Linked DNA regions of Idiomarina loihiensis L2TR. The protein of the gene in region 1 interacts with the protein of each later gene in a pairwise test. Links are inferred from orthologs where the notes say so. Each region holds a gene or a part of one and is shown in the gene's direction. Other genes may lie near its edges. The genes, in order: aceE, nth and groL.

The links.
Region 2: the proteins of aceE (region 1) and nth interact in binary tests that used the Escherichia coli proteins (3 or more experiments, as listed by UniProt). The link is inferred for Idiomarina loihiensis L2TR from one-to-one orthologs.
Region 3: the proteins of aceE (region 1) and groL interact in binary tests that used the Escherichia coli proteins (3 or more experiments, as listed by UniProt). The link is inferred for Idiomarina loihiensis L2TR from one-to-one orthologs.

Annotation. Positions count from the first base shown.
Region 1 is NC_006512.1:472,083-475,416, forward strand. The notes cover bases 143-3,317. They hold aceE (pyruvate dehydrogenase (acetyl-transferring), homodimeric type), read left to right. Parts: upstream 143-444; coding sequence 445-3,117; downstream 3,118-3,317. Other genes in these bases: pdhR (pyruvate dehydrogenase complex transcriptional repressor PdhR), read left to right, coding at 143-419; aceF (dihydrolipoyllysine-residue acetyltransferase), read left to right, coding at 3,130-3,317. Outside these bases: more of pdhR, read left to right, coding at 1-142; more of aceF, read left to right, coding at 3,318-3,334. UniProt on the Escherichia coli protein: Component of the pyruvate dehydrogenase (PDH) complex, that catalyzes the overall conversion of pyruvate to acetyl-CoA and CO(2).
Region 2 is NC_006512.1:1,934,112-1,937,033, forward strand. The notes cover bases 109-2,871. They hold nth (endonuclease III), read left to right. Parts: upstream 109-1,053; coding sequence 1,054-1,689; downstream 1,690-2,871. Other genes in these bases: rsxG (electron transport complex subunit RsxG), read left to right, coding at 109-351; IL_RS09240 (electron transport complex subunit E), read left to right, coding at 348-1,028; IL_RS09250 (OmpA family protein), read right to left, coding at 1,695-2,591; rnt (ribonuclease T), read left to right, coding at 2,720-2,871. In the rest of the region: more of rsxG, read left to right, coding at 1-108; more of rnt, read left to right, coding at 2,872-2,922. UniProt on the Escherichia coli protein: DNA repair enzyme that has both DNA N-glycosylase activity and AP-lyase activity. The DNA N-glycosylase activity releases various damaged pyrimidines from DNA by cleaving the N-glycosidic bond, leaving an AP (apurinic/apyrimidinic) site.
Region 3 is NC_006512.1:2,442,782-2,445,844, reverse strand. Bases 20-2,923 are described here. They hold groL (chaperonin GroEL), read left to right. Parts: upstream 20-600; coding sequence 601-2,247; downstream 2,248-2,923. Other genes in these bases: priC (primosomal replication protein PriC), read right to left, coding at 2,859-2,923; IL_RS11710 (DUF3016 domain-containing protein), read left to right, coding at 2,372-2,878; IL_RS11720 (co-chaperone GroES), read left to right, coding at 253-543; cutA (divalent-cation tolerance protein CutA), read right to left, coding at 20-88. Also shown: more of cutA, read right to left, coding at 1-19; more of priC, read right to left, coding at 2,924-3,063.

The DNA of each region.
Region 1 (3,334 bases):
TCTCGTCCTTTTATGCAGCATTACGAGGCACCGAGGCCGATCTGGATCGGATTTCTGAGAGTATAAAAGACTTAGAGAATAGCCGGGCTAACAGCATCGATGATCAGGTCAATGCAATAGTGGAATTCTATCACCGTATTGCAGAGGCCTCGCACAACGTTATTTTGTTGCATGTCATTCACGGCATGCAGGAATTACTGGCCGAAAATATTAGGCAGAACCTGGAAATACTGGCGGGTCGTGACGACTTGCTGGGAAAACTGAATCAACACCGTCAGCAGCTGGTTAGTGCCATTGTTGCCGGTAAACCGGAGCAAGCGCGGGATGCGTGTCATCAACATTTAGCCTATATTGAACAGACATTGTTAAACTTAGGCAAAGAACAGTCACGCATTCAACGTTCGCTACGACGTTCCTGAATTGATAAAAAGGTAAGGAATAGCTATGAGTGAAGAATTAAACAAAGATGTCGACCAGCAGGAAACTCAAGAGTGGTTAGACGCTCTTGAGGGGGTGCTTGAGGCTGAAGGCCCGGAAAGAGCGCACTATCTGTTAGAGCAACTGGTCGACAAAGCTCGTCGCAATGGCGCTTATTTACCGTATAAGCCAACCACGGCATATCTGAATACCATTCCTGCCAGTCAGGAACCCACTATGCCGGGTAACCAGACGCTGGAATCGCGCATTCGTTCAGCCATTCGCTGGAATGCCGCCATGATGGTGTTGCGTGCATCGCAAAAAGGCGAAGAGTTAGGTGGCCACCTTGCCAGTTTTGCTTCTTCGGCGATGTTATACGATGTTGGCTTTAACCATTTCTTCCGTGCGCCAAATGAAGACGATGGTGGTGACTTCCTGTTTATTCAGGGCCATGTGTCACCCGGTATTTATGGTCGTGCTTTCATTGAAGGACGCTTGACCGAAGAGCAATTGAATAACTTTCGTCAGGAAGTCGACGGTAAAGGCTTACCTTCTTATCCGCACCCGAACTTAATGCCGGACTTTTGGCAGTTCCCGACGGTCTCTATGGGCTTAGGCCCAATTCAGGCTATCTATTTAGCCCGCTTCCTTAAGTACCTGACTGACCGTGGCATTAAAGACTGTTCAAAACAACGTGTTTACTGCTTCTTAGGTGACGGTGAAACCGATGAGCCAGAAAGCTTAGGTGCTATTGGTCTGGCTGCTCGCGAGGAGCTGGACAATCTGACTTTCGTTATTAACTGTAACCTGCAGCGCTTAGACGGGCCGGTACGTGGTAACGGTAAAATCATTCAGGAACTGGAGGGTAACTTCCATGGCGCCGGCTGGGAAGTGATTAAAGTTATCTGGGGGCGCTACTGGGATCCGCTGTTGTACCGCGACACCGAAGGTAAATTGCAGCAGTTAATGGAAGAAACCGTTGACGGTGATTACCAGAACTTTAAAGCCAAAGGTGGCAAGTTCACCCGTGAAAACTTTTTTGGTAAGTACCCTGAAACCGAAGAAATGGTCGCCAACTTGTCTGACGAAGACATCTGGCGCTTAAACCGTGGCGGGCATGACCCGGTAAAAGTCTACTCGGCGTACCATAAAGCCGCTAATACCAAAGGTCGGCCACAGGTTATTTTAGCGAAAACCGTAAAAGGTTATGGCATGGGTGCTGCGGGCGAAGGTAAAAACATTGCCCACCAGGTTAAGAAAATGGATTTAGACGCGGTTAAGCACATGCGTGACCGTTTCAATATCCCGTTTGAAGACAAAGAGCTGGAAGACCTGCCTTACTACAAGTTTGACGACGACAGCGATGAAATGAAGTATTTGAACGAGCGTCGCGAGAAGCTCGGTGGTTATATGCCAGTGCGTCGTCCGGAAAGCGATGTTGAGCTTGAGCTGCCCGCACTGAAAGCTTTTGATGCGGTTCTGAAAGGTTCAGGGGATCGTGAAATTTCCTCAACTATGGCCTTTGTTCGTGTACTGACAGCGCTGCTGAAAGACAAGAAAATTGGTAAACGTATTGTGCCAATTATTCCGGATGAAGCTCGTACCTTTGGTATGGAAGGCTTGTTCCGTCAGGTGGGTATTTATTCGCACCATGGCCAGAAATACACGCCGCAGGATAAAGACCAGGTTGCCTATTATCGTGAAGATAAAAAAGGCCAGGTGATTCAGGAAGGCATCAACGAACTCGGTGCTATGGCGTCCTGGATTGCAGCGGGTACCAGTTACTCGTTAAATAACGAGCCGATGATTCCGTTCTACATTTACTACTCAATGTTCGGTTTCCAGCGAGTCGGTGACTTAGTCTGGGCCGCAGGTGACAGTCAGACCCGCGGCTTCCTGGTCGGAGGTACTGCCGGTCGCACAACGCTTAACGGTGAAGGTCTGCAGCACCAGGACGGACACAGCATGGTTCACTTTGGCACGGTGCCAAACTGCATTAGCTATGATCCGACATACGGTTATGAAATTGCAGTTATCGTGCACGATGGCCTGAAACGCATGTTTGGCGACCAGGAGAATGTTTTCTATTACCTCACTGTAATGAATGAAAACTACCATCAACCAGAAATGCCGGAAGGTGTCGAAGAAGGCATCATCAAAGGTATTTACGAACTGGATAAAGTGAAGGCCAAGAACAAAGCTAAAGGCGATGTTCAGTTGTTAGGCAGTGGTACTATTTTGCAGCAAGTGCGTGAAGCAGCGACAATCTTGTCTGAAGAGTACGACGTGAACTCAACAGTTTACAGCGTAACTTCATTCAATGAGCTGGCGCGCGATGGTCTGGATACTGACCGTTGGAACATGCTGAACCCTGAGAAGAAAGAAAAAGAAGCCTACATTACGCAAGTGATGAAAAAGGCGAAAGGACCGGCAGTAGCAGCAACAGACTACATCAAGCTGTACGCTGATCAGGTTCGCGCCTGGGTACCAACCTCTTACCGGGTATTAGGTACCGACGGCTTTGGACGCTCGGACAGCCGCGCTAACTTGCGTAAGCACTTTGAAGTGAACCCGCACTATATTGTGGTTGCAGCACTGAAAGAACTGGCAGACCAAGGTGATATCGATAAGAAAGTGGTAGCTAAAGCTATCAAAGACTACGATATCGACACTGACAAGCTGAACCCGCGTTTAGCATAAGGAGGTACTGAGATGGCCGATCAAATCGAACTCAAAGTCCCCGACGTGGGCGGCGAAGAAGTAGAAGTCATTGAAATTTTGGTCAGTGAAGGCGATACCGTTGAGCAGGAAGACGGTATCGTTACTGTCGAAAGCGACAAAGCTTCCATGGATATCCCGGCATCTTCAGGCGGTAAAATTACCGAGCTGAAAGTAAAAGTTGGCGATACCATTAGCG
Region 2 (2,922 bases), 1.5 Mb from region 1 along the record:
GCACCCGACGGCTACTCCGGCGCTATTCGTTTATTAGTGGCCATTAAACCCGGCGGGGAAGTCCTGGGCGTGAGAACTCTGCGCCATCAGGAAACCCCCGGTTTAGGCGACAAAATTGAAGTTGAAAAAAGCGACTGGATAAAAAGCTTTGCTGAGAAGCAAGTTCGCGGCGCAGACGATGACCGCTGGGCGGTGCAACGCGACGGCGGCATGTTTGATCAGTTTACCGGCGCCACCATTACGCCTCGCGCCGTGGTTTCGGCAGTAAAACGTGCGACTTTAGAACTTCAGCAACAAGCTGACGTTCTATTTAATGCCGACTTACCTCACTGTCAGGAGGTTCAGGAATGAATGAATACAAACACTTAACCAAGCAAGGCTTATGGGACAATAACCCAGCATTAGTTCAGCTATTAGGCTTATGCCCTTTATTAGCAGTTACCGCTTCGGTGACCAATGCGCTGGGTCTTGGGCTGGCCACCTTGTTTGTTCTGGTTGGCTCTAACATTACCGTGTCTCTGGTACGCGAATTTGTGCCATCGGAAATTCGTATTCCGGTCTTTGTTATGGTTATCGCCACTTTTGTCACCATTATTCAGTTGTTGATGAATGCGTATGTCTTTCAGCTTTACCAGTCACTGGGTATTTTCATTCCGCTCATTGTGACCAACTGTGCCATTATTGGCCGCGCCGAAGCTTACGCTTCGAAAAACCCATGGCAACGGGCCGCCTTCGATGGGTTGGCAATGGGCGCAGGCTTTGCCTTAGTACTGGTTGTGCTGGGCGCAATGCGCGAAATTATCGGTAACGGCACGCTGTTTAATGGCGCAGAACTCTTGTTAGGTGACTGGGCTGCACAATTGCGAATTGAGCTATTCACGGTGAATTACCCATTATTGCTGGCGATACTGCCACCCGGAGCCTTTATTGGTATGGGTTTTATTATTGCGTTGAAAAATAAAATTGATGCAGTACGCAGCGCCCGCGCTGAAAAGAAAACCGTTACCCGTGCACGGGTTACTGCCTGAAAAATATAACAACAAATGACTTATTATGAATAAAACCAAGCGTTACGAAATTTTAAGCCGACTACGGGACAACAACCCCAACCCAACCACAGAACTGGAATATGACTCACCTTTTCAGTTACTGATTGCGGTCTTGTTATCCGCTCAGGCTACCGACGTTGGTGTTAATAAAGCCACTCGTAAGCTCTTTCCCGCAGCACCTACCGCAGAAACAATGCTAGCTCTGGGTGTGGATGGCATAAAAGAATACATAAAAACCATCGGCCTGTTTAATTCCAAAGCCGAAAACGCTTACAAAACCTGCAAAATTCTGGTTCAAGAATATGGCGGCGAAGTACCGGAAGACAGAGCTGCACTGGAAGCCCTGCCTGGTGTTGGTCGTAAAACCGCAAACGTGGTGTTAAATACCGCCTTCGGCTGGCCGACTATTGCCGTAGACACGCACATATTCCGCGTGTCTAACCGCACCAAACTGGCACCGGGAAAAAACGTCAAAGAAGTAGAAGAAAAACTGATAAAAGTGGTACCGGCTGAGTTTAAGGTCGATGTGCACCACTGGTTAATTTTGCACGGCCGTTACACCTGCATAGCCCGCAAGCCACGTTGTGGTTCCTGCGTTATTGAAGACTTGTGCGAGTTTAAAGAAAAAACCAGCGATTGAGCTTATTACAGCTCAATCGACGACGGTTTTGTCAGTTGCACAATAACGCGGCGGTTAATCTGACGGTTTATCTCATTGTCATTGGATTTAACCGGACGATCTTCACCGTGAGCAACGGTTTTAATCCGCTCGGCGTCTATACCACGCTCAACAAAAAACTGCTGAATTTCTTTCGCGCGCTGTTCGGTTAATTCCTGGTTCGGCCCACGCGCACCAAGCGAGTCAGTATAGGCATCCACCAGAACCAGTTCCAGCTCATTATCCACCTGAAGATAATCGCTAATCTGTTTAAGCTTTCGCTGCGAGGACAAAGTCAGCTTTTCGCTGTCGGCTTCATGGTTAAGCACCGTGTACGCAATATCATCAAAGCTGAAAGGCAATAACGCATTTACGCAGCTCATAAAGTCATCATAAGTACGACGAAAATTCACCGACGACAAAGACACTGCCACCTGATCACGGTTGTTGTACCAGTCATCATAGAAAAACGTGGGATACCGCCCTTTCTCCAGCTCGCTTAACAAAGTCCATGCCAGTTGTTTTTGCAGCTCACCATCAAACTGCTTATACAGTTGCATATTACCAATGCGGTAACTGGACTCACCGGGCTGCCAGCGCGGCGGCACCGACTCAATAGCAGACACACCATAGCTGTCCGGTAACTTCTGCATCTCCATTTTCATGCGCAAATTGAGCTCTTTGCTGGCTTCACTTTGAAACCGCACCTTACCGTAACGAGGAATTTCATGTTCCATCTCACAGGCTAAGCGGTTCTTTTCACTGATCTGCCAGGCGGAGTTATCCAGGTTTGCACTGTAGTGCCTGACTGAGTTTGCTTGTGCCTGCCCGCTTAATAGCAGCAGCGAGGCTGAAACAGCAGTCAACATCGGCCAATTTTTCATAAGCGCCCCTGATTTATTTCTGATACGTCTGTTATCGGCAAGCATTGCGGTTGCTTTAGTATTTCTGCAAGCAGAACTCCGTTATCTTTGGCATAATGGCGTTATGTTTTATTCACTACGGAAATTCTATGTCAGACAGCTCTAACTCGCTTATGAAACAACGTTTTCGCGGCTACATGCCGGTAGTCGTCGATGTCGAAACAGCGGGGTTTAACGCAAAAACCGATGCGTTACTGGAAATAGCTGCAGTCTTGCTGGATTTCGATGACGACGGAATACTCAAGCCGGTCGACTCGGTTCATTACCACGTAAAACCTTTCGAAGGTGCCAA
Region 3 (3,063 bases), 2.0 Mb from region 1 along the record:
GCTTTTTTTCGAGTAGAGAACGCGCCAGCTGTTTAGCCGAGTCAGAACTGTCTGTGGTGCATAAAATTAATTGTGGTTGCTGAGTCATAGAACCTCCCTATAGCGCCTGTCAGTTTTGCAAATTAGCATAAAAATTTTTGAGCTTCCCCCTTGATAACAAAAATTCCTCCCCCATTTAATGTGCACACACATTTTTATCCGCCCCTTAGGGGTATTAACCACTAACAACAATAGGTTGAGGAGTTATCAACAATGAAACTTCGTCCTTTACACGATCGAGTCATTATTAAGCGCACCGAAGTCGAAGCGAAATCGGCTGGCGGCATTGTTCTGACTGGTTCTGCGGCAGAAAAATCTACTCGCGGTGAAATCGTAGCAGTAGGCAAAGGCCGCATTCTGGATAACGGTGAGGTACGTGCACTAGACGTAAAAGCTGGTGACAAAGTGCTGTTCAATGAAGGCTACGGTGTTAAAACCGAGAAAATTGACGGTGAAGAGTACTTAATCATGAGCGAAAGCGACATTCTGGCTGTTGAAGAATAAGACGTCAGAAACGCTTACTAGCACAACCGACTAAACGAATTTAAGAGGAAAGCAAAAATGGCAGCTAAAGAAGTCAAATTTGGTAACACAGCACGTCAAAAAATGCTGAAAGGCGTTAACATTCTTGCTGATTCAGTAAAAGTGACGCTGGGTCCAAAAGGTCGCAACGTTGTATTAGATAAGTCTTACGGTTCTCCTGTTATCACCAAAGACGGTGTGTCTGTTGCGAAAGAAATCGAGCTGGAAGATAAGTTCGAGAACATGGGCGCGCAGATGGTTAAAGAAGTGGCGTCTAAAGCAAATGACGAAGCGGGTGACGGTACAACAACCGCAACCGTTCTGGCTCAAGCCATTGTTAACGAAGGCTTGAAGTCAGTAGCCGCAGGCATGAACCCGATGGATCTTAAGCGCGGTATCGACAAAGCGGTTATCGCTGCAGTTGAAGAGCTGAAGAAAATTTCTCAGCCTTGTGCCGACAGCAAAGCCATTGCTCAGGTAGCGACTATTTCTGCAAACGCTGATCACACTATTGGCGAAATCATTGCTCAGGCAATGGACAAAGTAGGCCAGGAAGGTGTTATCACCGTTGAAGAAGGTCAGGCACTGACTGACGAGCTGGACGTTGTTGAAGGTATGCAGTTCGACCGTGGTTACTTGTCTCCTTACTTCATTAACAACCAGGAAAGTGGTTCGGTTGAATTAGACAATCCGTTCATTCTTCTGATTGATAAGAAAATCTCTAATATCCGCGAGTTACTGCCGGTATTAGAAGGTGTTTCTAAAGCCGGTAAACCTCTGCTGATTATTGCTGAAGACGTTGAAGGCGAAGCGCTGGCAACTCTGGTTGTGAACAATATGCGTGGCATCGTTAAAGTTGCTGCGGTTAAAGCACCAGGCTTTGGCGACCGTCGTAAAGCTATGCTGCAGGACATTGCTGTTCTGACTGGCGGTACTGTGGTTTCTGAAGAAATTGGTATGGAGCTGGAAAAAACGCAGCTGGAAGACTTAGGTACTGCGAAGCGCGTTGTGATTACTAAAGACAACACCACTGTTGTTGACGGTAATGGCGACGATACCGCTATCGACGGTCGTGTTAACCAAATCAAGCAGCAGATGGAAGACACTACGTCTGACTATGACCGTGAAAAACTGCAAGAGCGTCTGGCTAAGTTAGCTGGCGGTGTTGCGGTGATTAAAGTCGGCGCTGCTACTGAAATGGAAATGAAAGAGAAAAAAGCGCGCGTTGAAGATGCGTTGCATGCAACTCGTGCAGCTGTTGAAGAAGGCGTGGTACCTGGTGGTGGTGTTGCTTTGGTTCGCGCTGCGAGCAAACTGGCAGAACTGCGTGGTGACAACGAAGAACAGAACGTTGGTATCCGTTTAGCCCTGCGTGCGATGGAAGCGCCGTTGCGTCAAATCGCAATGAACGCTGGCGCCGAAGGTTCTGTGGTTGCTAACAACGTACGTGCTGGCGAAGGTAACTATGGTTACAATGCCGGTAACGACACTTACGGCGATATGCTGGAAATGGGTATTCTGGATCCAACCAAAGTAACCCGTTCGGCACTTCAGTTCGCGGCATCTGTTGGCGCACTGATGATCACCACCGAAGCAATGATTGCTGACATCCCACAAGATGACAACGCAGGCGGCATGCCTGGCGGCGACATGGGTGGAATGGGCGGTATGGGCGGCATGATGTAAGCCTCCCAACGCACTTTTGAAAAGGGGAGCCTTGATGGCTCCCCTTTTTTTATGGAATTTTTTTCATTATTTGTGTTCTAACCTAGAGATGACACCCTTGGCGATTGTATGGGAGGAAGATAGCATGCGTGTTCAAGGTATAGTGGGAGCGGCGTTATTAGCCTGTAGCTTTACAGCATATGCTGGTACGGCTGAAGTTTCCTGGAAAGATGTTGATAGTTACACAGATATTCGACCGGCCGATGGCTTACGTGATCGGTACCAGAAAAAGGTGATGGATAAGCTGACTGAGCATTTTCAGGAGTTGGCGGCAAAGCTTCCTGAAGATCAGAAGCTGGAAATTACCGTAACAGACGTTGATTTAACCGGCCGGGTTGAACCGACATTTGGACGCTCGAGTTCAAATTACGTGCGCATTGTTCGGGAAATTGACTTCCCTAGAATGGAATTTGATTATCGTTTAATGAGTAACTCAGGAGAAGCTGTAAAGGAAGGCCAGGCTCACGTAAAAAATATGGGGTTTAATTACGACAGCCTGGCATCAAGGATGAGACGGGATGACTTATATTTTGAAAAGCAGATGCTGACTCAGTGGTTCGAAGAAACCTTTGTTAACCAGCCTGACGAATAGCTTTAAGACGAGCGAGAGTTTCAGTCATCAACTGTAATTGTTGTACCAGTAACTGCAACTGCTGCTCGTTTTCTTTGTCCTGCTGCCATTTTTCAAAGTTGGCAGCAATTTCATTAAGGTAGGGCTGAAAACGGTTGCCTGTGCTTTCAAATACCGTTTGCTCGGCGAAAACGCCCTGGAACTTG